Regions from separate parts of the Janibacter sp. GXQ6167 genome, predicted to be linked through region 2. Evidence: predicted binding sites of a transcription regulator. Region 2 holds the regulator's gene; each other region holds the start of a gene.
The links. The regulator HrcA, encoded in region 2, represses chaperone genes, less so after heat shock. The targets are predictions, from matches to a motif close to TTNGCACTCGNNNNNNNCGAGTGCNAA.

Region 1 (6,815 bases), on a different contig from region 2:
CGCCGCGCGATACGAGCCCCTTCATGACCCCGCGGAAGTACTTGCGGGTGTCTTCCTTGATGATGCCGTGGACCAGTTCGCCGTAAATCAGCCGGTCGACCTCGGGCCGCTCGTCGGGTTCGGGGCGGATGACGGTCAGGCCCGCCTGCTCGAGCGGACCGGTGTAGAAGTCGCCGTTCGTGGTCGTGAGGGTCGCAAGGAAACCCACCGTGCGCTGGCGCGATGCCTTCACGGCGGTGGCGGCCGCCTGACCAATGTGCAGCAGCGGGATATCGACCGCGTCAGCGACCTGGTCGGCGACCTTGTGCATGGTGTTGGCGGCGATGATCAACCCTTCGGCACCACCGCGTTCGACGCTTCGGGCCGCGTCGATCAGGATCTCTGCCATCCCGTCCCAGTCGCCGGCCTGCTCCGCGGCGGTGACCGGTTCGAAGTCGACATTGCGGATCAGCAGGGGCGCGCTATGCAGCCCGCCGAGGCGCGCCTCGACCCCTTCGTTTAAACGCCGGTAGTACTCCGCCGTCGCGGACCAGCCCATCCCGCCGATGACACCCAGGAGCCTCATGGCTTCACCCTATCCGGCGGCCGATCTCGTTACGGTGGCGCACATGACCCGCGTGCTGATCATCGGTGCCACCGGCCTCGTCGGCTGTCACACCCTGGCCTTATTACTCGGCGATGACCGCTGCGATGAGGTGGTCGCGCTCGCCCGCCGCCCCCTTCAGACCACGCACCCGAAGCTGCGCGCCGAGGTCGTCGACTTCGATCACCCGCCGACCGATGGCGAGGTGTGGGCGGTCGACGCCGTGATCTCGGCCCTTGGGACCACCCGCAAGCAGGCGGGCTCGGCCGGCGCCTTCCGCCGGATCGATTACGGGTACCCACTGGCGGTCGCCGAACGCGCCCGCCAGCACGGAGCACGCACGATGGTGGTCACCTCCTCGAAGGGGGCCGATCCGCGGTCCCGCTTCCTCTACAGCCAGGTCAAGGGCGAGATCGAGCGCGACCTCGCGCGCCTGACCTGGGAGTCCCTGACGATCGTGCGCCCGAACATCATCGGCGGCGAGCGCGCCGAGAGCCGTCCGGCGGAGGCGCTCGGCCTGAAGGTCGCCGGCCTCCTCGGCCCGGTCCTCCCGCGAGGCTTGCGGATCAGCCCGGCCGAGGCGATCGCCGAGGCTCTCGTCGAGGGCGCCCTCGCCCCGCGGCCAGGCACCCACATCGTCGACTCAGCCGCCCTTCTCCCCTAACCCCCGTCGCCCCCGCTGTCTGACCCCCTTCGGCCCGGCCCCCGCTGTCTGACCCCCGACCCGTCCTGCCTTTGCTTAAGCAAAGTCGGGACGGGCGCGTCTTTGCTTAAGCAAAGTCAAGATGCTCACCCTCGTGGGTAAGCAACGAGGCGCTGCTTAAGCAAAGCCGGGACGGGGCGGGGTGGTTCACCCGGGCGCGAGGGATGCGAGAAGGGGGCGACGGCCGAATTCCTCGACCGTCGCCCCCTTCTTGGTGCAGGCGCTTAACGCACCGGCGTCAGTGGGCGTGCCCGTGACCGTGACCGGCCGGGGCTGCCTCCTCCTCTTCCGGCTTTTCCACCACGAGCGTGTCGGTGGTGAGCACCATCGACGCGATCGACGCGGCGTTGGTGAGCGCGGAGCGGGTGACCTTGACCGGGTCGATGACACCGGCGCTGACCAGGTCGCCGTACTCACCGGTCGCGGCGTTGAGCCCGTTGCCCGGGTTCAACTCCTTGACCTTGGAGACGGCGACATAGCCCTCGAGCCCGGCGTTTTCGGCGATCCAGCGGAGCGGCTCGACGGCCGCCTTGGCGACAATCGCCGCACCGGTGGCCTCGTCACCGTCGAGCGCGAGCTCGTCGATGGCCGAGACCGCGTGGACGAGAGCGGAGCCGCCACCGGCGACGATGCCCTCTTCGATCGCGGCGCGGGTGGCCGAGATCGCGTCCTCGATGCGGTGCTTCTTCTCCTTGAGCTCGACCTCGGTGTGAGCGCCGACCTTGATGACGCAGACGCCACCGGCGAGCTTGGCGAGGCGCTCCTGGAGCTTCTCGCGGTCCCAGTCGGAGTCGGTGCGCTCGATCTCGGCCTTCAGCTGACCGACCCGAGACTCGACCTCGTCGTGCGAACCCTGGCCGTCGATGATCGTCGTGTTGTCCTTGGTGACGACGACGCGGCGAGCGCGGCCGAGGTCTTCGAGACCAATCTGGTCGAGCTTCAGCCCGACCTCTTCGGCCACGACCTGACCACCGGTCAGGATCGCCATGTCCTGCAGCATCGCCTTGCGGCGGTCGCCGAACCCGGGGGCCTTCACCGCAACAACGTTGAAGGTGCCGCGGATCTTGTTGACCACCAGGGTCGACAGCGCTTCACCGTCGATGTCCTCGGCGATGATGAGCAGCGGCTTGCCGGACTGGACGACCTTCTCCAGCAGCGGGAGGATCTCGGCGATCGTCGAGATCTTGCCCTGGTTGATCAGCACGTAGGCGTCCTCGAGGACGGCCTCCATGCGCTCGGGGTCGCTGACGAAGTAGGGCGAGATGTAGCCCTTGTCGAACTGCATGCCCTCGGTGAAGTCGAGCACGGTGTCGGCCGTGGAGGACTCCTCGACGGTGATGACGCCGTCCTTACCGACCTTGTCGAAGGCCTCGGCGATGGTCGAACCGATGCCCTGGTCCTGCGCGGACAGGGCCGCGACCTGAGCGATCTCGTCCTTGCCCTCGAGTTCGCGGGCGGTGTCGAGCAGGCGCGAGGAAACGGCCTGAACGGCCTGGTCCATCCCGCGCTTCAGGCCGGCCGGGGCAGCGCCCGCGGCAACATTGCGCAGGCCCTCCTTGACCATGGCCTGAGCGAGCACGGTCGCGGTGGTCGTCCCGTCACCAGCGATGTCGTTGGTCTTGGTCGCGACCTCCTTGGCGAGCTGCGCGCCAAGGTTTTCGTAGGGGTCCTCGAGCTCGATCTCCCGGGCGATGGTCACACCATCGTTGGTGATCGTCGGGGCGCCCCACTGCTTGTTGATCACGACATTGCGGCCCTTGGGGCCAAGGGTGACCTTGACAGCGTTGGCGAGCTGGTCGACGCCGCGCAGCAGCGAGTCGCGCGCCGCGTCGTTGAACTGAAGTTCCTTGGCCATCGCCGATCAGCCGACGATCGCGAGGACGTCGCGCGCCGAGAGGACGAGGTACTCCTCGCCACCGTGCTTGACCTCGGTGCCGCCGTACTTGCTGTAGATGACACGGTCGCCGACGGAGATGTCCATCGGGACGCGCTCACCGGCGTCGGAGATCCGGCCCGGGCCCACGGCCACGACCTCGCCCTCCTGGGGCTTTTCCTTGGCGGTGTCCGGGATGACCAGACCGGACGCCGTGGTCTGCTCGGCCTCGAGCGACTTCACGACGATGCGGTCCTCGAGCGGCTTAAGCGAAACCGACACGATGACTCCTTTTCGGTAGGTGATGCACACGTTTGGTAGGTGCCGCGAGGCTGTATGACACCGGTCGCCGTCGCGGGGGTCGGCCGGCTCTGGCCTCGTAGCGTTGGCACTCGCATGACGTGAGTGCCAACGCCCAATCTAGGTCGCCAATTAGCACTCGGTCAACCTGAGTGCCAAGTCCGGCATCTCGCCCTTCTCGATGCACCGAACGCGCGCCGGGTGAGGCAGGATAGTCCGCCGTGGATACTCGGACGGTGCGCTGGCTCGCTTCCCCAAGCGGCCGCGCCCTCCTTCACGATCTGCCGGAGTATGCCGAGAGCAGCGCCATCGCGACCGCGACCCAACTGCGGGCGAAGGGGGTAAGCCCCGAGCGCGCCGCCGCGCTGCTCACCCAGAAGAGGCTGCGGGCTCGCGCGCAGGAGAAGTTCGGAGAGTTCGCCGAGGGCATGCTCTTTACCGCTGACGGGCTCGAGCAGGCCTCCCGACTCGAGGTTGCGGCCACGCACGCGGGCCGATACGCCGCCGCGAGCCTCGCCACCGTGCACGACCTCGGCTGCGGTATTGGCTCCGACGCGATGGCGATGAGTGCCCTCGGCGTGACGGTGCACGGCATCGACCAGGACCCGGTCACGGCGGCGATCGCCGACGTCAACCTCCGACCCTGGCCGGACAGCCGCGCCCGCATCGGACGGGCCGAGGACTTCCGCGCTCCCGCGGACCCGCTGCACTCCCGCGTCGGGATTTGGCTCGACCCCGCTCGGCGCACCCCCGGCGTCGCCGACTCCACGGGCCGTACCCGCCGCGTGTTCCGGCTCGATGACATCTCACCCTCGTGGAGTTATGTCCTGGAGATGGCGAGCGCGGTCCCCGCCGTCGGCGCCAAGCTGAGCCCCTCCCTTCCGCACGACATCCCGCCGCTGGGTACCGAGGCCCAATGGACGTCGTGGCAGGGCACCGTCCTTGAGTGCACGGTTTGGTGGGGACCGCTCGTGCGCCAGGCCGGGCGCAGCGCGCGAGTCCTGCGCGCCGGAGCCCCGCCCGTCGAAGTGGATCAAACGATGGCCGACCACGACCCCCCTCGTGCCCGCACCCTCGCCCAGGTCGGACCGTGGCTCTACGAGGCAGACCGGGCCGTGACCCGGGCCGGGCTCATCGGAGCGGTGACGGCCGCGACCGGGGGCGCCGAGCTGGAGGCCGGGCTGGGCTACATCACGAGCGACCGCAGCGTCGATGACATCGGTTACGCCCGCCGTTACGCCGTCGCCGAAGCGATGCCGTTTAGCATCAAGGCCCTGCGCGGATGGCTCCGTGATCGGGGGGTCACCGGCCTGACGATCAAGAAGCGCGGCATCCGCCTCGATGAGGACCAGCTGCGGCGCCAGTTGAAGATCGGCCGCGGCGCCGGCGACGGTGAGCAGGCCACGGTGGTGCTGACCCGGGTCGCTGGCGAGCAAGCGGTGCTCGTCGTCGAACCGACCTGACTCCCCCTTCGCGCGGACGGTGGGCAGCGGGGACGGGGTTACAGCCAATGGTCGCGGTTACAACCCCGTCCGCTGACAGTTTCCGCGGCATCGCGCCAGAGGGCGCTAGTGCCGCCCCGCCCGTGCCGCGGAAACGGACACCAGGCGCAGAAACAGGCACGTGCCGCAGAAACGGGCGCGGGGCGCGGAAGGTGGGCAGCGCGGACGGGGATACAGACATCGGGCGGAGTTATAACTCCGTCCGGTGACCGTTTCCGCGGCATCGCGCCAGAGGGCGCTCGTGCCGCCCCGTCCGTGACTCGGAAACAGACACCAGGCGCAGAAACAGGCACGTGCCGCAGAAACGGACGCGGGGCGCGGAAGGTGGGCCGCACGGACGGGGGTACAGACATCGGGCGCGGGTATAACCCCGTCCGGTGACGGTTTCTGCGGCGTCGCCGCCCCCCCCTGGTCGTGACCTCCTACCCGGAGAGAAGGGCGTCACGCTGCGCCCCGTCGTGCGCGACCGCTGCGGCGCCGGCCGCGAGCGCCGCGCTCACGGCTGCCTCGCGATCGCCTCCGGCGGCGAGCGCTGCCGCCAAGGCCCCGCAGAAGGCGTCGCCCGCTCCGGTTGTGTCGACGACCTCCTCAGCCGCTACCGCGGGGTGGTGGACGCCATCCCACGCCGCGCCGTTCGCGCCGAAGGTGACAAGAAGTGACCCCGGCACCAGCGCCGAATCGGCGAGCGCCAGGGCCTCGTGCTCGTTCACGATCACCGGGTCCGCGACCGCGACCAGACCGCCGGGCAGATCGCGGAAGGGGGCGGCGTTGAGCACCACGCGCGCACCAGCCGTCGCCGCCCGATCTGCCGAGACCGTCACCGCGTCGATCGGAACTTCCAACTGGAGGAGCAGCACATCGCCGGGGCCAAGGAACGACAACGCCGTCGCGACCTCGGCGCCCCCGACCTCGGCATTGGCGCCCGGGACGACGACGACCTGGTTCTCACCATCGGCGGCGACGGTCACGAGCGCCTGGCCGGTCGGCACCCCTTCGATCACCCGAACGTGGGTGACATCCACCCCTCGCGCGGCAAGGTGGGCAAGGCTGGCGCGCCCGCTCGCGTCATCGCCGACGCACCCCACGAAGACGACCTCGGCTCCCCCTTCGGCCGCGGCGACCGCTTGGTTCGCACCCTTGCCTCCGGCTCGGCGCTGGACCTCACCGGCGGTCACGGTTTCGCCGGGCCGAGGTAAGCGATCGACCCGGGCGACGACATCGACGTTGATCGAGCCGAGGACGACAACCCGCGGCGCGCGGTCGAGATCACTCATGACGCTCAGGCTACGGCCAGGTTTGGCACGGTAGCGTCACGTCCCGTGCTGACCACCAAGACGCGTCGATTTGCCGCCCCGATCCTTGCGGGCGCGCTCGCCGCGACCATGCTCGCCGCGTGCGGAGACGAGTCCGCCCCGACGGCCACGAGCGAGGCCTCGTTGCCGAGCACGAGCGACTCGACCACCTCGACGGCCCCGTCCTCGACATCCGGGACGAAGAAGAGTCCGAGTTGCGCCGCCGACACCGCTGCGGCGATGACCCCGACGCAGCGCGCCGGACAGCTCCTCATGGTGGCGCTCGATCCGTCCGCCGGCCCCACCGGGCTCGATTCCCACATCAGCGATCAGGGGCTTGGGTCGATGCTCTACCTCGGCGGCTGGCGCGGGCAGCAGGCCGTGACCGAAGCGAGCGCCCACCTCCAGCAGGTCGCGCCCCGGGTCGATGGCCGACGGGTCGGCATGTTGATCGCCGCCGATCAGGAAGGGGGTGAGGTGCAGCAGCTCCAAGGCGACGGCTTCACCACGATCCCCTCCGGCGTCGAGCAGGGCAAGATGGCGCCCGCCGAACTGCGCGCCG
Region 2 (6,815 bases):
CATGCCCTGATCGGCGGCTCGCGATGACCGAGCCCACCACGGTGATCCCAGACGTCCTGCGGATCCTCGACATCACCGGCATCCTCGCGAATGCCTTGCTCGGAGGCGCCTTGGCGCGCCGCTATCGCCTCGACCCGGTCGGATTCGTCACCTTGGCGGTGCTCTCCGGTCTCGGCGGCGGTGTCATCCGAGATGTCCTGCTCCAACAGGGGCCTCCGGTCGCCCTCACCGACCCGGCCTACCTCACCACGGCGCTGCTCGCGGCCCTGCTTGCCTGGTCCGTGCAATTCCAAGGGAAGCTCTGGCAGCGGGTCTTCCCCTGGATCGATGCGCTCGCCATCGGTGCCTGGGCGTCGGCGGGGACCGAGAAGGCGCTGCTCGCCGGCCTCGGGTGGGTCCCGGCCATCCTGCTCGGGGTGGTGACCGCGGTCGGTGGTGGCGCGGTGCGCGATGTGATCCTCGGCCGGATGCCCGCGATCTTTGGCGGCAGTACCCTCTACGCCACCTCCGCGACGCTCTCCGGTGTCACGGTCGTGACCCTTCGCGAGATCGGCTACGTCGGGCCGGAGGTTCCGCTCATCGCGACCTTCCTCGGGGGCGCGCTCTGCCTCATCTCCCGGTGGCGCGGGTGGGGGTTGCCCGCCGAGCCCCGCTGGTCGTCGGCCCGCCGGCGCGCCGCGAAGGTCGCGCGATCCTTCCCCAACCACCCCGCGGCCCGTGGACGGGTGCGGCCGCCGGTGAGCGACGACGAAACCCCAACGCCCGCAAGGAAACCGCCTTCCGACGAGGAGCACCGGGGGACCTGAGCCCAGGTTGAGAGCGGACCCGACGGCGCGGCGATGATCGCCCGCTGAGAGGATGAGGACGACCTCGGCGGCATCGGCGCCGCCGGGACGGCCCACCACGGTCGGTGGCGCCGGCGCCCCCTTCGTGCCGAGGAGCAGATGCATGAGCACCGCCCGAACCGCAGTCATCACCGGAGCCGCACGCGGGATCGGCAAAGCGATCGCCTTACGCTTCGCCCGCGATGGGTTCAAGGTCGCCGTCTTGGACCTCGATGAGGCCGCGTGCCAGGAGGTGGCCGATGAGATCGGAGCGGCCGGAGGGACGGCTCTCGCGGTCGGCGTCGACGTCTCGAACGAAGAGCAGGTCGAGTCGGCGGTCGCCCGAGTCGCCGGCGAACTCGGTGCCCCGACGGTCTTGGTCAACAACGCGGGCATCATCCGCGACAACCTGATCTTCAAGATGAGCGTCGAGGAATGGGACGCGGTGATGAACGTGCATCTGCGCGGGGCGTTTTTGATGTCGAAGGCGTGCCAGGCGCATATGACCAAGGAGAAGTACGGCCGGATCGTCACCATGTCGTCGACCTCGGCGCTCGGCTTTCGGGGTCAGGCGAACTATTCGGCGGCCAAGGCAGGGCTGCAGGGGCTGACCAAAACGCTCGCGATCGAACTCGGCCGCTTTGGGGTCACGGCCAACGCGATCGCGCCCGGGTTCATCCGCACCGAGATGACCCAGGCGACCGCCGAGCGGATGGGACTCGATTTTGAGGAGTTCCTGATCGAGCGGGCGAAGGTCATCCCGGTCGGGCGGATCGGCCTGCCCGAGGACATCGCCGCGACGGCCGCGTTCTTGTGCAGCGAAGAGGCGGGCTATGTCTCCGGCCAGGTGATCTACGTCGCCGGGGGGCCGCGCACCTAAACCGTACCGAGCGGTAGTGCCGAAAAGGTTGCCCTCATAAGGGTGTAGCGGCAAAACCGAATGACGTGCCGATACGAATCTTTTGGGAAACGATCAGGGATAACCGTCAATCGGGCACAGTCGATGGGCCGCATCACCTGGTCTGAGCGCTACCGTAAAAAGTGTCGACGGCCGTGGCAAACGCCTGCGGTCTTCGATCTCCTCGGTGATCGCCGAGGTGGCAAGAGGGCAGGCTCGCGACACGGTCGCGGCTCCCCTCGCGATCGAGAAGGAAGATCATGGTCGATTCATTACGGGACGCGCTATCGAGCGTCGTGCTATTCCTACCGAAACTGTTGGCGTTTATCGCAATTTTGGTGATCGGTTATCTGATCGCCAAGGCATTGGCCAAGATTGTCGACGAACTCCTCGAGCGGGTGGGTTTTGACCGGGCGGTTGAGCGCGGCGGAGTAAAGAAGATGCTTGCCCAAAGCGAGCTGGATGCGTCCAGCATCGTCGGCAAGATCGTCTTCTATGCGCTGATGCTCTTTGTGCTGCAGATGGCCTTCGGGGTCTTTGGCCCCAACCCGGTGAGCGACCTGCTGACCGCGGTGATCGCCTTCCTGCCGCAACTATTCGTCGCGATCATCATCGTCGTGATCGCCGCGGCGATCGCTACCGCTGTGCGTGAGCTCATCAGTAACACCCTCGGGGGCCTCTCCTACGGCAAGACCCTCGGCACGATCGCCGCGGTCTTCATCCTGGGGCTTGGCATCATCGCCGCGCTCAACCAGATCGGCGTCGCGACGACCGTGACGACTCCCATCTTGATCGCGGTTCTCGCCACCATCGGCGGGATCCTGGTCGTCGGAGTCGGCGGAGGTCTCATCAAGCCCATGCAGCACCGCTGGGAGGGCTACCTTGAGACGCTGAGCGAGGAGAGCGCGAAGATCCGCGAAGAGGTCGACCAGGCCCCCTCGGTTGCTGACCAGGCACGCGCGGCGGCCAATGAGTTCCGCTCGGACGGCGATGAGCGACCGTACGAGACGGATCAGACCCACGCAGAGCGTCCCCACCAAGCGGGTTACGGCCAACCGGATGCTCCGGTCATCCACGCTCCGACGCCGGAGGAGGGGCCGACCGCCAACCTGCCCCGCGTCCAGCAGAGCGACCCGCGCTACCCGCCGCCGAACCAGCCCTGACCTACTCGGACGGGTCGGTGACGAAGTCGATCAGTTCTTCGACCCGTCCGAGCAGGGCCGGCTCCAGGTCGGCGTAGGTCCGCACGGTGCCGAGGATCTGTTTCCAGGCGCGGGCGATATCGGCCTGGGTGCGGTGCTCCCATCCGAGATGCGCGCAGATGCCGTGCTTCCACGACGTCCCGCGAGGGATGACCGGCCAAGCGTCCATGCCGAGCCGTTCGGGGCGGACCGATTGCCACACATCGACATAGGGATGCCCGACGATCAGCACATGCGGCGCCCAGGGCGCGAGGCCCTGGGCGGCCGCGACCACCCGAGATTCCTTGGTGCCGGGGACCAGGTGATCGACGAGGACTCCCATCCGTCGGCCCGGTCCGGGGTTGAAGTCCCGGATCGCCCCGGCGAGGTCGTCGACCCCTTCGAGAAGCTCGACCACCACGCCTTCGATCCGAAGGTCGTCACCCCACACCTTCTCGACCAGCTCGGCATCATGGCGACCTTCGACGAAGATCCGCGAGCCGAGAGCCACCCGGGCGGGGGCGTCCGGTACCGCGACCGAGCCCGACGCGGTACGAGCCGCGACGGCCTGGGCGGCGGCAAGGCGGGCGCGCGCAGCCCCCTTCGGCGGGGTAAGGGTGACCGGAGCGCCCTCAAGGAGGAAGCCGGGCCCAAGCGGGAACGCCTTCACCGCGCCGCGCCGGTCCTCTAAGTGCACGACGTGCATCCCGCCGGCCTTTTCCACCCGGACGATGGCGCCGCACCACCCGGTCTCGACGTCCTCGACGACGAGACCGTTGTGCGCCTCGGTCGGGGTCGAGGTCGGGCGGGCCAGCCGCCCGGTGCGGCGCCAATCCTGAGCGAGCACATCGGGTCCATAGCGGTCGGTCACGAGGCGCGAGGCTAGTCGAGCAGGACGGGGCCGCCGAGGTGCCGCGCCCAGCGATGTCAGGGAATGTCGCCGCGGCCACGTAGACTTGGCACTCACCGACCACGAGTGCCAGCGCGAAGGGAGTGAACCCGCCAGATGAGCGATGAGCGACGCATGGCTGTCCTCTCCGCGATCGTCGAGGACTACGTCCACACCAGTGAGCCCGTCGGGTCTAAGGCCCTGCTCGAGCGCCACCGGCTCGGAGTGTCGGCGGCGACGGTCCGCAATGACATGGCCGCCCTGGAGGACGCGGGGCTGATCGTGGCTCCGCACACGAGCGCGGGCCGCATCCCGACCGACGCCGGGTACCGGCTCTTCGTCGATCAACTCTCGACGATCAAGCCGATGTCGCGCGCCGAACGGGCCGCAATCGCCGAGTTCCTTGAGGGTGCCGACGAACTCGATGAGGTGCTCGATCGCACCGTTCGGCTCCTCTCGACGCTGACCCGCCAGGTCGCGGTCGTGCAGTACCCGTCGATGACCCGCAGCACGGTCAAGCACATCGAGCTCGTCCCGATGAGCGACACCCGACTGATGGTCGTGCTCATCATGGGTACTGGCCGGGTCGAGCAGCGGATCGTTGCGACCGACGTGGATTACACCTCGGCCGCGGGTGCACAGGCGCTGGCGCAAGCGCGAGCTCGGATCAACGCCGCCGCGGTCGACCGTCGCCTGACCGACGCGCTCGCGGCCTTGCAGACCCTGCACGACGACGACCCCGAGACTGCTGACGCCCTTACCGCCGGGGTGCTCGCCGTGGTCCAGGAGGCGCTCGACGACGAGCGGGAGACCAAGGTGACCCTCGCCGGGACCGCCAACCTGGCCCGCAGTCCCGCGGACTTCCCGCTCACCCTCGAGCCGGTGCTCGATGCCCTCGAGCAGCATGTCGTGCTCCTCCACCTGCTCGGAGCCCAGGCGGCTCACGAGGCCGGGGTGAGCGTGCGGATCGGTGCCGAAAATCCGGTGACGGGTCTGCAGACAACGTCCCTGGTCAGCACGGGATACGCCGCCGGAGACGAACTCGTCGGCCACGTCGGCGTGCTCGGCCCGACCCGGATGGACTACCCCGGGACGATCGCGCAGGTCCGAGCGGTCGCCACCTATCTCTCGCGAATCATGGACCAATAACGAAGAAACACTCGCGACGACGCGAGCGTTAGCACTCCAGGACCCCCAACCCACCTGCCAAGAGGAATGCACGCGTGAACGACTATTACGCCGATCTCGGCGTGAGCCGCGAGGCCACGTCGGATGAGATCAAGAAGGCGTACCGCAAGCTGGCTCGCACCCTCCACCCGGACGTCAACCCCGGACCGGAAGCCGAGGAGAAGTTCAAGCGGGTCAGCCAGGCCTATGACGTCCTCTCCGATGAGGGCAAGCGCCGCCAGTACGACATGGGAGCCGACCCGTACGGCGGTGCTCACGACGGCTTCGGCGCCGGTTTCTCCTTCAGCGACATCATGGAGCAGTTCTTCGGGACCGCCGCTGGTGGCGGAAGGGGGCCGCGCCAGCGTCAGCAGCGCGGCCAGGACGGACTGGTGGCGCTCGAGATCGACCTCGAGCACGCGGTCTTCGGGGGAGCCCAGGACCTCACGATCGAGACGGCCGAACGCTGCGGGACCTGTCATGGCGACGGCGCCCAGCCGGGGACCGGCCGACGCACCTGCGACCACTGCGGTGGCCGCGGCGAGATCCAGCAGGTGCAGCGCTCCTTCCTCGGTCAGGTGATGACGAGCCGTCCCTGCCCGACCTGCCAGGGCTACGGCGAAATCATCGTCCACCCCTGCCACGAGTGCTCCGGCCAGGGCCGGGTCCGGGCGCGCCTGACGAAGAAGATCAAGATCCCCGCTGGGGTCGACACCGGTACCCGAATCCACCTCGCCGGTGAGGGAGAAGTGGGTCCCGGAGGGGGACCCGCCGGAGACCTCTTCGTCGAACTGCGGGTGAGTCCCCACCCCACCTTCACCCGCCGCGGCGATGACCTCCACGCGTCGGTCTCGATCCCGATGACCGCCGCCGCGCTCGGCACGAACCTCAGCTTCGCGACCCTCGATGGTGAGCAGCAGATCGATATCGAGCGGGGCACGCAGCCCGGCGACACCATCGTCAAGCCGGACCTCGGCGTGACGCACCTGCGCGGAGGTGGTCGCGGGGATCTCGTGATCCACGTCGATGTCCGCACGCCGACCCGTCTGGACGCGGAGCAGGAAGCGCTCCTTCGCGACCTGGCCGAGCGGCGCGGTGAGGAACAGCCCGATGGACACCTGACCGACCCCGAAGAGGGTCTGGTGGGACGACTGTTTAAGTCCCTCAAGGGTCGCTGACCGCTGCCATGACGCTGGCGCTCTACCAGGTCGACGCGGGAGAGCTCGACGAGCTGGCCCCGGGCGACGATTACCTGCTCGGTGGCCCCGAGGGCCATCACGCCGCGACCGTGCGGCGCACGAGCGTGGGGGAGCGGGTCATGGTTGGCGACGGCGCCGGCCGCCGCATCACCGCTGCGGTGATCGCGGCCGGCCCCGGCGAGCTCACCCTGCGCGTCGAGGACGCGAGCATCGAGCCCGAACCGTCCCCCCGCTTCGTCTTGGTCCAGGCCCTCGCCAAGGACGGCCGCGACGAGGACGCGATCGAGGCCGCCACCGAGATTGGCGTCGATGGGGTGATCCCCTGGCAGGCCCAGCGCTCGATCGTGCAGTGGAAGGGCGCGAAGGCCGAGCGGGCCCTCACCAAATGGCGTCACGTCATCACACGAGCGACCAAACAGTCCCGGCGTGCCCGCACACCCGAGCTCACCCCCCTTGTCTCATCCGTAGCTCTGATCGAGCGGGTGAAGGGGGCCCGCCTCGCCGTGGTCCTGCACGAATCCGCGTCCGAACCGCTCGCGGCGCTTGATCTACCCGACGATGGCGAGGTCCTCCTCGTGGTTGGGCCGGAAGGGGGGATCGCCGACGAGGAACTCGCGGCGTTTGCTGAAGCGGGCGCCCACCTGGTCCGGCTCGGAT
Region 3 (6,815 bases), on a different contig from region 2:
CAACGGCCTCGGTGGTGAGGAAGAGCGCCGCGATGGAGGCGGCGTTCTGCAGCGCGCTGCGGGTGACCTTGGCCGGGTCGATGATGCCGGCCTGGATCATGTCGACGTACTCACCGGTGGCGGCGTTGAGGCCCTCACCGGCGGGCAGGTGCGCGACCTTCTCCGCGACGACGCCGCCCTCGAGGCCGGCGTTGACGGCGATCCGCTTCAGCGGAGCCTCGGCAGCGACGCGCACGATGTTGGCGCCGGTCGCCTCGTCACCGTCGAGGGCGAGGCCCTCGAAGGCGGCCTTGGTGGCCTGGAGGAGAGCGACGCCACCACCGGCGACGATGCCCTCTTCGACGGCGGCCTTGGCGTTGCGCACGGCGTCTTCGATGCGGTGCTTGCGCTCCTTCAGCTCGACCTCGGTGGCCGCGCCCGCCTTGATGACGGCGACGCCGCCGGCGAGCTTGGCGAGGCGCTCCTGGAGCTTCTCGCGGTCGTAGTCGCTGTCGGAGTTCTCGATCTCGGCCTTGATCTGAGCCACGCGACCGGCGATCTGGTCGGCGTCGCCGGCCCCTTCGACGATCGTGGTCTCGTCCTTGGTGACGACGACCTTGCGGGCCTTGCCGAGCAGGTCGAGCTCGGTGGTCTCGAGCTTCAGGCCGACCTCTTCGGAGATGACCTGGCCACCGGTCAGGATGGCGATGTCGGCGAGCATGGCCTTGCGGCGGTCACCGAAGCCCGGAGCCTTAACGGCGACGGACTTGAAGGTGCCACGGATCTTGTTGACCACGAGGGTGGACAAGGCCTCGCCCTCGACGTCCTCGGCGATGATCAGCAGCGGCTTGCCGGACTGCATGACCTTCTCCAGGAGCGGAAGCAGGTCCTTGATCGAGCCGATCTTGGAGTTCGCGACGAGGATGTAGGGGTCCTCGAGGACGGCTTCCATCCGCTCGGTGTCGGTGACGAAGTACCCGGAGATGTAGCCCTTGTCGAAGCGCATGCCCTCGGTGAGCTCGAGCTCGAGGCCGAAGGTGTTGGACTCCTCGACGGTGATGACGCCTTCCTTGCCGACCTTGTCCATCGCCTCGGCGATCTTGGCGCCGATCTCGGGGTCAGCAGCGGAGATGGAGGCCGTGGCAGCGATCTGCTCCTTGGTCTCGATCTCCTTGGCCATCGAGAGCAGCTGGTCGGAGACGGCCGCGGTGGCCTTCTCGATGCCGCGCTTCAGGGCCATCGGGTTGGCGCCGGCCGCGACATTGCGCAGGCCCTCGCGGACCAGCGCCTGGGCGAGCACGGTGGCCGTCGTCGTGCCGTCACCGGCGACGTCGTCGGTCTTCTTGGCAACTTCCTTAACGAGCTCGGCCCCGATCTTCTCGTAGGGGTCGTCGAGCTCGATTTCCTTAGCGATGGACACGCCGTCGTTGGTGATGGTGGGGGCGCCCCACTTCTTCTCCAGCACGACATTGCGGCCCTTGGGACCGAGGGTGACCTTGACGGCGTCGGCGAGGGTGTTCATCCCGCGCTCGAGACCGCGCCGGGCCTCCTCGTCAAAAGCGATGAGCTTAGCCATTCGGGTGGTTCCTCCACGCGAATCGAAGGTGTGCGGCCGAGCGGCGCCCGCGACGGACGAGCCGAGCGCCGCGGTTCATGTCCCCCGTGACGCGTACGACCCTCACCGGACCGGCCAGGATTGTCACTCTCATAGCGAGAGTGCTAACGCCATTATTGGCACTCAGGAGGGGAGAGTGCAAACGCTCGCTCGCCCCGGGTCAGCGCCGCCGTGGCCACGGCGGGTCCTACGACCGGACGTGAGCTCAACCGAACCGGCGAAGGGCGAGGCCCGGCTCGATGATCGTGAAGCCGCGCTGGGCGTAGGTCGCCTCATCGGGCGCCTCGGGTTCGGCGATAACGAGTCGCAGCCCGGCCCCCTTCGCCCAATCGGTGGCGGCGTGGATCAGGGCCGGGCCCACGCCATCCCCGCGGTGATCGGGCCGGACGAAGGGAGGGAACAGCCACCCGCGGGTTCTGCGCCCGAGGGGGTCGGGGACGACGGCGAGTTGGACGAACCCGGCGTGCTCACCGTGGCGCTCGGCGATCCAGGTCGGCAGGTCGCGGCGGCGCGCCTGCCAGGCCTCACCCGTGCGCTGCAAGAAGTCTGGGTCCGGGTCGGCCCCCTTCGCCCGCTGCATTTGCAGCACCAGCGCGGCGACCAACAAGGCGTCAGCGGCCCCCGCTCGGACGATGCGCACCGGCTCCATACCGGTATCGAACCACCCTCGCGCGATCAGCCCGCCCTGCGGAGGGCGCGAAACGCCTCAGAAACTACAGTTCGAGGCGGTGGACGGCGGCGCCATCGCGGCCGGCGCGGGTCGAGTCGACACCCAGGCGGCGAGCGGTGCGGGAGCGCTGACGCTGATCGCGCATACGGCGCAGCCGCTTGACAAGCATCGGGTCCTCGGCGAGCGCCTCTTCGCTATTGAGCAGGGCGTTGAGCACCTGGTAGTAGCGAGTGGGGCTCATCTCGAAGAGTTCCTTGATCGCCTGCTCCTTCGAGCCGGCGTACTTCCACCATTGCCGCTCGAAGGCGAGGATCTCGCGGTCGCGCTCGCTCAACCCACTCACGTGTGATGGGTCAGCCTGGGTCACGCTGCTCACGGGGTACCTCTCCTCGGGTGCGGTCGATCGCCACTATATCCAAGTGAATGACAACCGTGTCATTCGTCGCGGCGTGTCCGCTGGACAGCGCGAGTCCCACCTGTCACACCAGCCCCCTTCGCCCCGTCCTTCGCACATGCCCGGGCTCTTGTCGTCGCAAATGCCCGGGCATTTGCCAAAGCAGGGGGTGAAGGGAGGGGTGGGGTCAGCGCATCGTGTCGAGGATGTCGCGAATATCGTCCACGCTCGTCTCCGGGTTCACGATCGCGAACCGGGCGAAGGTCTCACCATCGTGGGTCGTCGGGACGACGAAGGCGATCTCCTGCGCCAGCAGGCGGTCGGACCACTCGTAGTAATCCGATGACGACCACCCGATCCGCCGGAACACCATGACGGTCAAGTCCGGCTCCCGGATCAGCTCGAGCTCGTCGCGGCGCTTGATCTCCTCTGCCGCAAACCGCGCCACCTGAAGGGTGTGCTCGATCGCCGCGGTGTACCTGTCGGTGCCGTAGGTCGCAAGGGAGAACCAGAACGGCAACCCCCGCGCGCGCCGGGTCAGGCCCACCGAGTAGTCGGTCGGGTTCCACTCATCGGTGTCGGTCAGCACGTCGAGATAGCCGGCCCGCTGAGTGTGCGCGGCGCGCGCCTTCGCGGGCTCGCGGTAGAGCAGGGCGCAGCAGTCGAAGGGGGCGAAGAGCCACTTGTGCGGGTCGACGATGAAGGAGTCGCAGCGCTCGATCCCCGCGAAGCGATCGCGCACCGTCGGCGCCGCGAGCCCGGCCCCGCCGTAGGCCCCATCGACGTGGAACCAGATGCCGTACTCGGCGCAGACCTCGGCGACCGAGGCCAGGTCGTCGATGATCCCGAAGTTCGTCGTGCCGCTCGTCGCGACGACGGCGAAGAAGGTCTCGGGCCCCTTCTCCTCGATCACGGCGCGCAGATTCTCGCCGGTGAGGCGCCATTGTTCGTCGACCGGGACGGGGACGTACTCCGCGTCCATCACATCGCAGGCGGACTTGATCGACGAGTGGGCGCCCTCGGTCGCTGCGACCCGCCACGGCCGCACCCCTTCCGGCGCGAGCACGCGGGCCTCGAAGCGCGCGGTCACCAGGGCCGAGAGGTTGCCGACCGTGCCGCCGGGGACGAAGACGCCACCGGCGCGTTCGGGCAGGCCGACGAGGTCGGCGACCCATCGCAGGGCCTGGTTTTCCGCGTAGACCGCCCCGGAGCCCTCGAGCCACGATCCGGCATAGATCGAGGAGGCGCCGACGACGAGGTCAAACATCGCGGCGGCTTCGCTGGGGGCGCACGGGATGAAGGAGAGGAAGCGCGGGTGGTCGGTCGACAGGCACGCCGGGGCGAGGACTTCGGTGAAGATGTCCATCGCGCGCGGGCCCCCGATGCCCTCGGGCGTGATGGTCTGCCCCGCGGACTCGGTGAGTTCGGCGAGGGTCCGGGGGGTATCGAGCGGGACGGGATCGAGCTTGAGTCGATGCTCGGAGTATTCGAGCACCGCCTTACCGAGTTCGTGGATGTCCGCGTTCGTCGTGGGGGTGTACTTGTTGCCGTGCACGGCCCGACTGTAAGGCCTCGCAGCTACGGGAGCAGCACCTCGCGCAAGGTCTGGTGGTCATGCACCAGGCGGGTGGGCTCGGCGGCCGCCAGGTCGTCGTCGCGACCGGCGCCCCAGGTCACCGCGACCGCCGACATCTGGGCGGCCTGAGCGGCCTGCACATCGACGACGGCGTCCCCGACATAAACAGCCGAGGCCGGATCGACGCCCAGCCGCTCGCACGCGAGGAGAAGGGGGTCGGGCTGCGGCTTGTGAATCTCGGTGTCCTCCAACGCGACCAGCACCTCGATGTCACCGTCGAGCCCGAGCGTGGCGAGCGCCTCCGCGGTCTGCGCGCGGCGGCGCGACGTCGCCACCGCAACGCGGACGCCAGCGGCGCGCAGGTCGGCGACCAGCTCGCTCATCCCGAGGTAGGCCGTCACTCGGCGGGGCAACTCGGTGGCCATGAAGGGGACATACACGGCTTCCAATTCATCGGCTCGATCGGCATCGATTTCGTGCATGCGGGCCGCGAGCGTCCGGCCGATCCCGGCACGAATCACGTCATCATCTTCGACCCACCCGAGCACGGTCGCCGTCGTATGCCGGAAGGCGTCCATGATGATCGAGATCGTGTCGGCGAGCGTCCCATCGAAGTCGAAAACGACTGTGGGCCAGCGAGGTTCGCTCATGAGGTCAGAGCCTGCCGGGCGAGCGCGAGCCGCTCAGGGACCAGCGCGAACCACGCCCACGAGCCACGCCGCTCGCGGGTCAAGAGCCCGGCCTCGACGAGGATCCTCAAGTGGTGACTCACCGTGGGCTGCGCGAGACCGAGCGGGGTCGGCAGGTCGCACGCGCACACCTCGCCCCCTTCGGAACACCGGACGATGCTCAGGATCTGGAGGCGCACCGGGTCGGCGACGGCCTTCAGCAGACGGGCGACGACGTCGGCATCCTCACGGGTGAGGGGAACCCCCTCTTCGGTACTGCAGCACCGCGCGACAGCGGTGTCGAGGAGCGGGAGCTCAGAGCGAGTGGCGGGCATGCCGCCGAGCATACCTCGGCCATATTGACATCCATCAATACCGCCTGTCAGGGTTGACGCATCGACGCCGGTCGATCTGCCCATCGTCGCCACACCGAGGAGCCTGATGTCGACCGCCACCGAAGACCTAGCCGTCGCCGAGCGCCTGTCGACCCTCGACCGATACCTGCCCGTTTGGATCGGCGCCGCGATGGTCGTCGGCATCCTGCTGGGCCGGACCATCCCCGGGCTCGACGCGGCGCTCGAAGCAATCCAGGTTGGGGGCCTCTCGCTCCCGATCGCGATCGGCCTGCTGGTGATGATGTACCCGCCGCTTGCGAAGGTGCGCTACGACCGGCTCGGAACCGTGACGAGCGACCGACCGATGATCATTAGTTCGCTCCTGCTCAACTGGATCGTCGGGCCGGCCCTGATGTTCGCGCTGGCCTGGATCTTCCTGCCCGACCTACCGGAATACCGGACCGGCCTGATCATTGTCGGCCTCGCGCGATGCATCGCGATGGTGATCATCTGGAACGACCTCGCCTGTGGTGACCGGGAGGCCGCGGCCGTCCTTGTCGCTCTCAACTCGATCTTCCAGATCCTCGCCTTCGCCGCTCTCGGCTGGTTCTACCTCCAGGTCCTTCCAGGCTGGCTCGGGCTCGAGCAAACCGCACTCGATGTCTCGTTTACCCAGATCGCAGGGAGTGTCCTGATCTTCCTTGGCATCCCCCTTCTCGCGGGGTACCTCTCGCGTCGGATCGGCGAAGGGCGCAAGGGTGGCGGTTGGTACGAAGAGGTCTTCCTCCCCCGAATCTCGCCGTGGGCCCTCATCGGGTTGCTTTTCACGATCGTGGTGCTCTTTGCGCTGCAGGGCGACCAGATCACCTCGCGACCGCTCGACGTCGCGCGAATCGCGATCCCGCTCCTGATCTACTTCGCCGTCATGTGGGGCGGCGGGTACCTCCTCGGCCGGGCACTCGAGATGAGTTACGAGCGCACCACGACGCTGGCCTTCACCGCCGCTGGGAACAATTTCGAGCTGGCGATCGCGGTCGCCATCGCGACCTTCGGTGTGACCTCCGGCCAGGCGCTCGCTGGCGTCGTGGGGCCGCTCATCGAAGTCCCCGTCCTCGTCGCCCTCGTTTACGTCTCGCTCGCGCTTCGTCGACGCTTCCCGCACCACGCGGCCCGCCCCCTTCACTCGGAAGAGACTCACCCCCTTCGCTCGGAAGGCTCGTCATGACCACCCGCCCCTCCGTCCTCTTCGTCTGCGTGCACAACGCCGGGCGTTCGCAGATGGCTGCCGGCTGGCTGCAGGCGCTCGCCGGTGACGCCGTCGAGGTCCGCTCCGCCGGGTCCGCACCGGCCGCCTCGGTCAACCCCGCAGCCGTGGAGGCGATGGCCGAGGTCGGCATCGATCTCACCTCCGCCGAACCAAAGGTCCTCACCCCGGAGGCGGTCCAGTCCAGCGATGTCGTCGTGACGATGGGGTGCGGCGACGCGTGCCCGATCTTCCCCGGGAAGCGGTACGAGGACTGGCAGTTGAGTGACCCGGCGGGCTTGGGTGTGGAGGCCGTGCGCCCGATTCGCGACGAG

Region 1: groES (co-chaperone GroES) is a predicted target of HrcA. The motif match lies at 3,592-3,618, and genes of this name have one in related genera.
Region 3: groL (chaperonin GroEL) is a predicted target of HrcA. The motif match lies at 1,676-1,702, and genes of this name have one in related genera.

Annotation. Positions count from the first base shown of each region.
Region 1 is NZ_JBGFSK010000007.1:117,694-124,508, reverse strand. Features, by position in the region: gene AB8K43_RS11745 (aspartate/glutamate racemase family protein) at 1-565, opposite strand, end outside; gene AB8K43_RS11740 (NAD(P)H-binding protein) at 564-1,247, shown strand; gene groL (chaperonin GroEL) at 1,525-3,141, opposite strand; gene groES (co-chaperone GroES) at 3,148-3,441, opposite strand; gene AB8K43_RS11725 (class I SAM-dependent methyltransferase) at 3,681-4,922, shown strand; gene AB8K43_RS11720 (ribokinase) at 5,384-6,235, opposite strand; gene AB8K43_RS11715 (glycoside hydrolase family 3 N-terminal domain-containing protein) at 6,281-6,815, shown strand, end outside.
Region 2 is NZ_JBGFSK010000009.1:112,619-119,433, reverse strand. Features, by position in the region: gene hemW (radical SAM family heme chaperone HemW) at 1-27, shown strand, start outside; gene AB8K43_RS13345 (trimeric intracellular cation channel family protein) at 24-806, shown strand; gene fabG (3-oxoacyl-ACP reductase FabG) at 949-1,704, shown strand; gene AB8K43_RS13335 (hypothetical protein) at 1,983-2,885, shown strand; gene AB8K43_RS13330 (DUF3097 domain-containing protein) at 2,887-3,774, opposite strand; gene hrcA (heat-inducible transcriptional repressor HrcA) at 3,910-4,941, shown strand; gene dnaJ (molecular chaperone DnaJ) at 5,016-6,137, shown strand; gene AB8K43_RS13315 (16S rRNA (uracil(1498)-N(3))-methyltransferase) at 6,146-6,815, shown strand, end outside.
Region 3 is NZ_JBGFSK010000008.1:141,344-148,158, forward strand. Features, by position in the region: gene groL (chaperonin GroEL) at 1-1,555, opposite strand, end outside; gene AB8K43_RS12740 (GNAT family N-acetyltransferase) at 1,800-2,243, opposite strand; gene AB8K43_RS12745 (DUF3263 domain-containing protein) at 2,308-2,631, opposite strand; gene AB8K43_RS12750 (aspartate aminotransferase family protein) at 2,846-4,213, opposite strand; gene AB8K43_RS12755 (HAD family hydrolase) at 4,237-4,884, opposite strand; gene AB8K43_RS12760 (metalloregulator ArsR/SmtB family transcription factor) at 4,881-5,237, opposite strand; gene arsB (ACR3 family arsenite efflux transporter) at 5,344-6,462, shown strand; gene AB8K43_RS12770 (arsenate reductase ArsC) at 6,459-6,815, shown strand, end outside.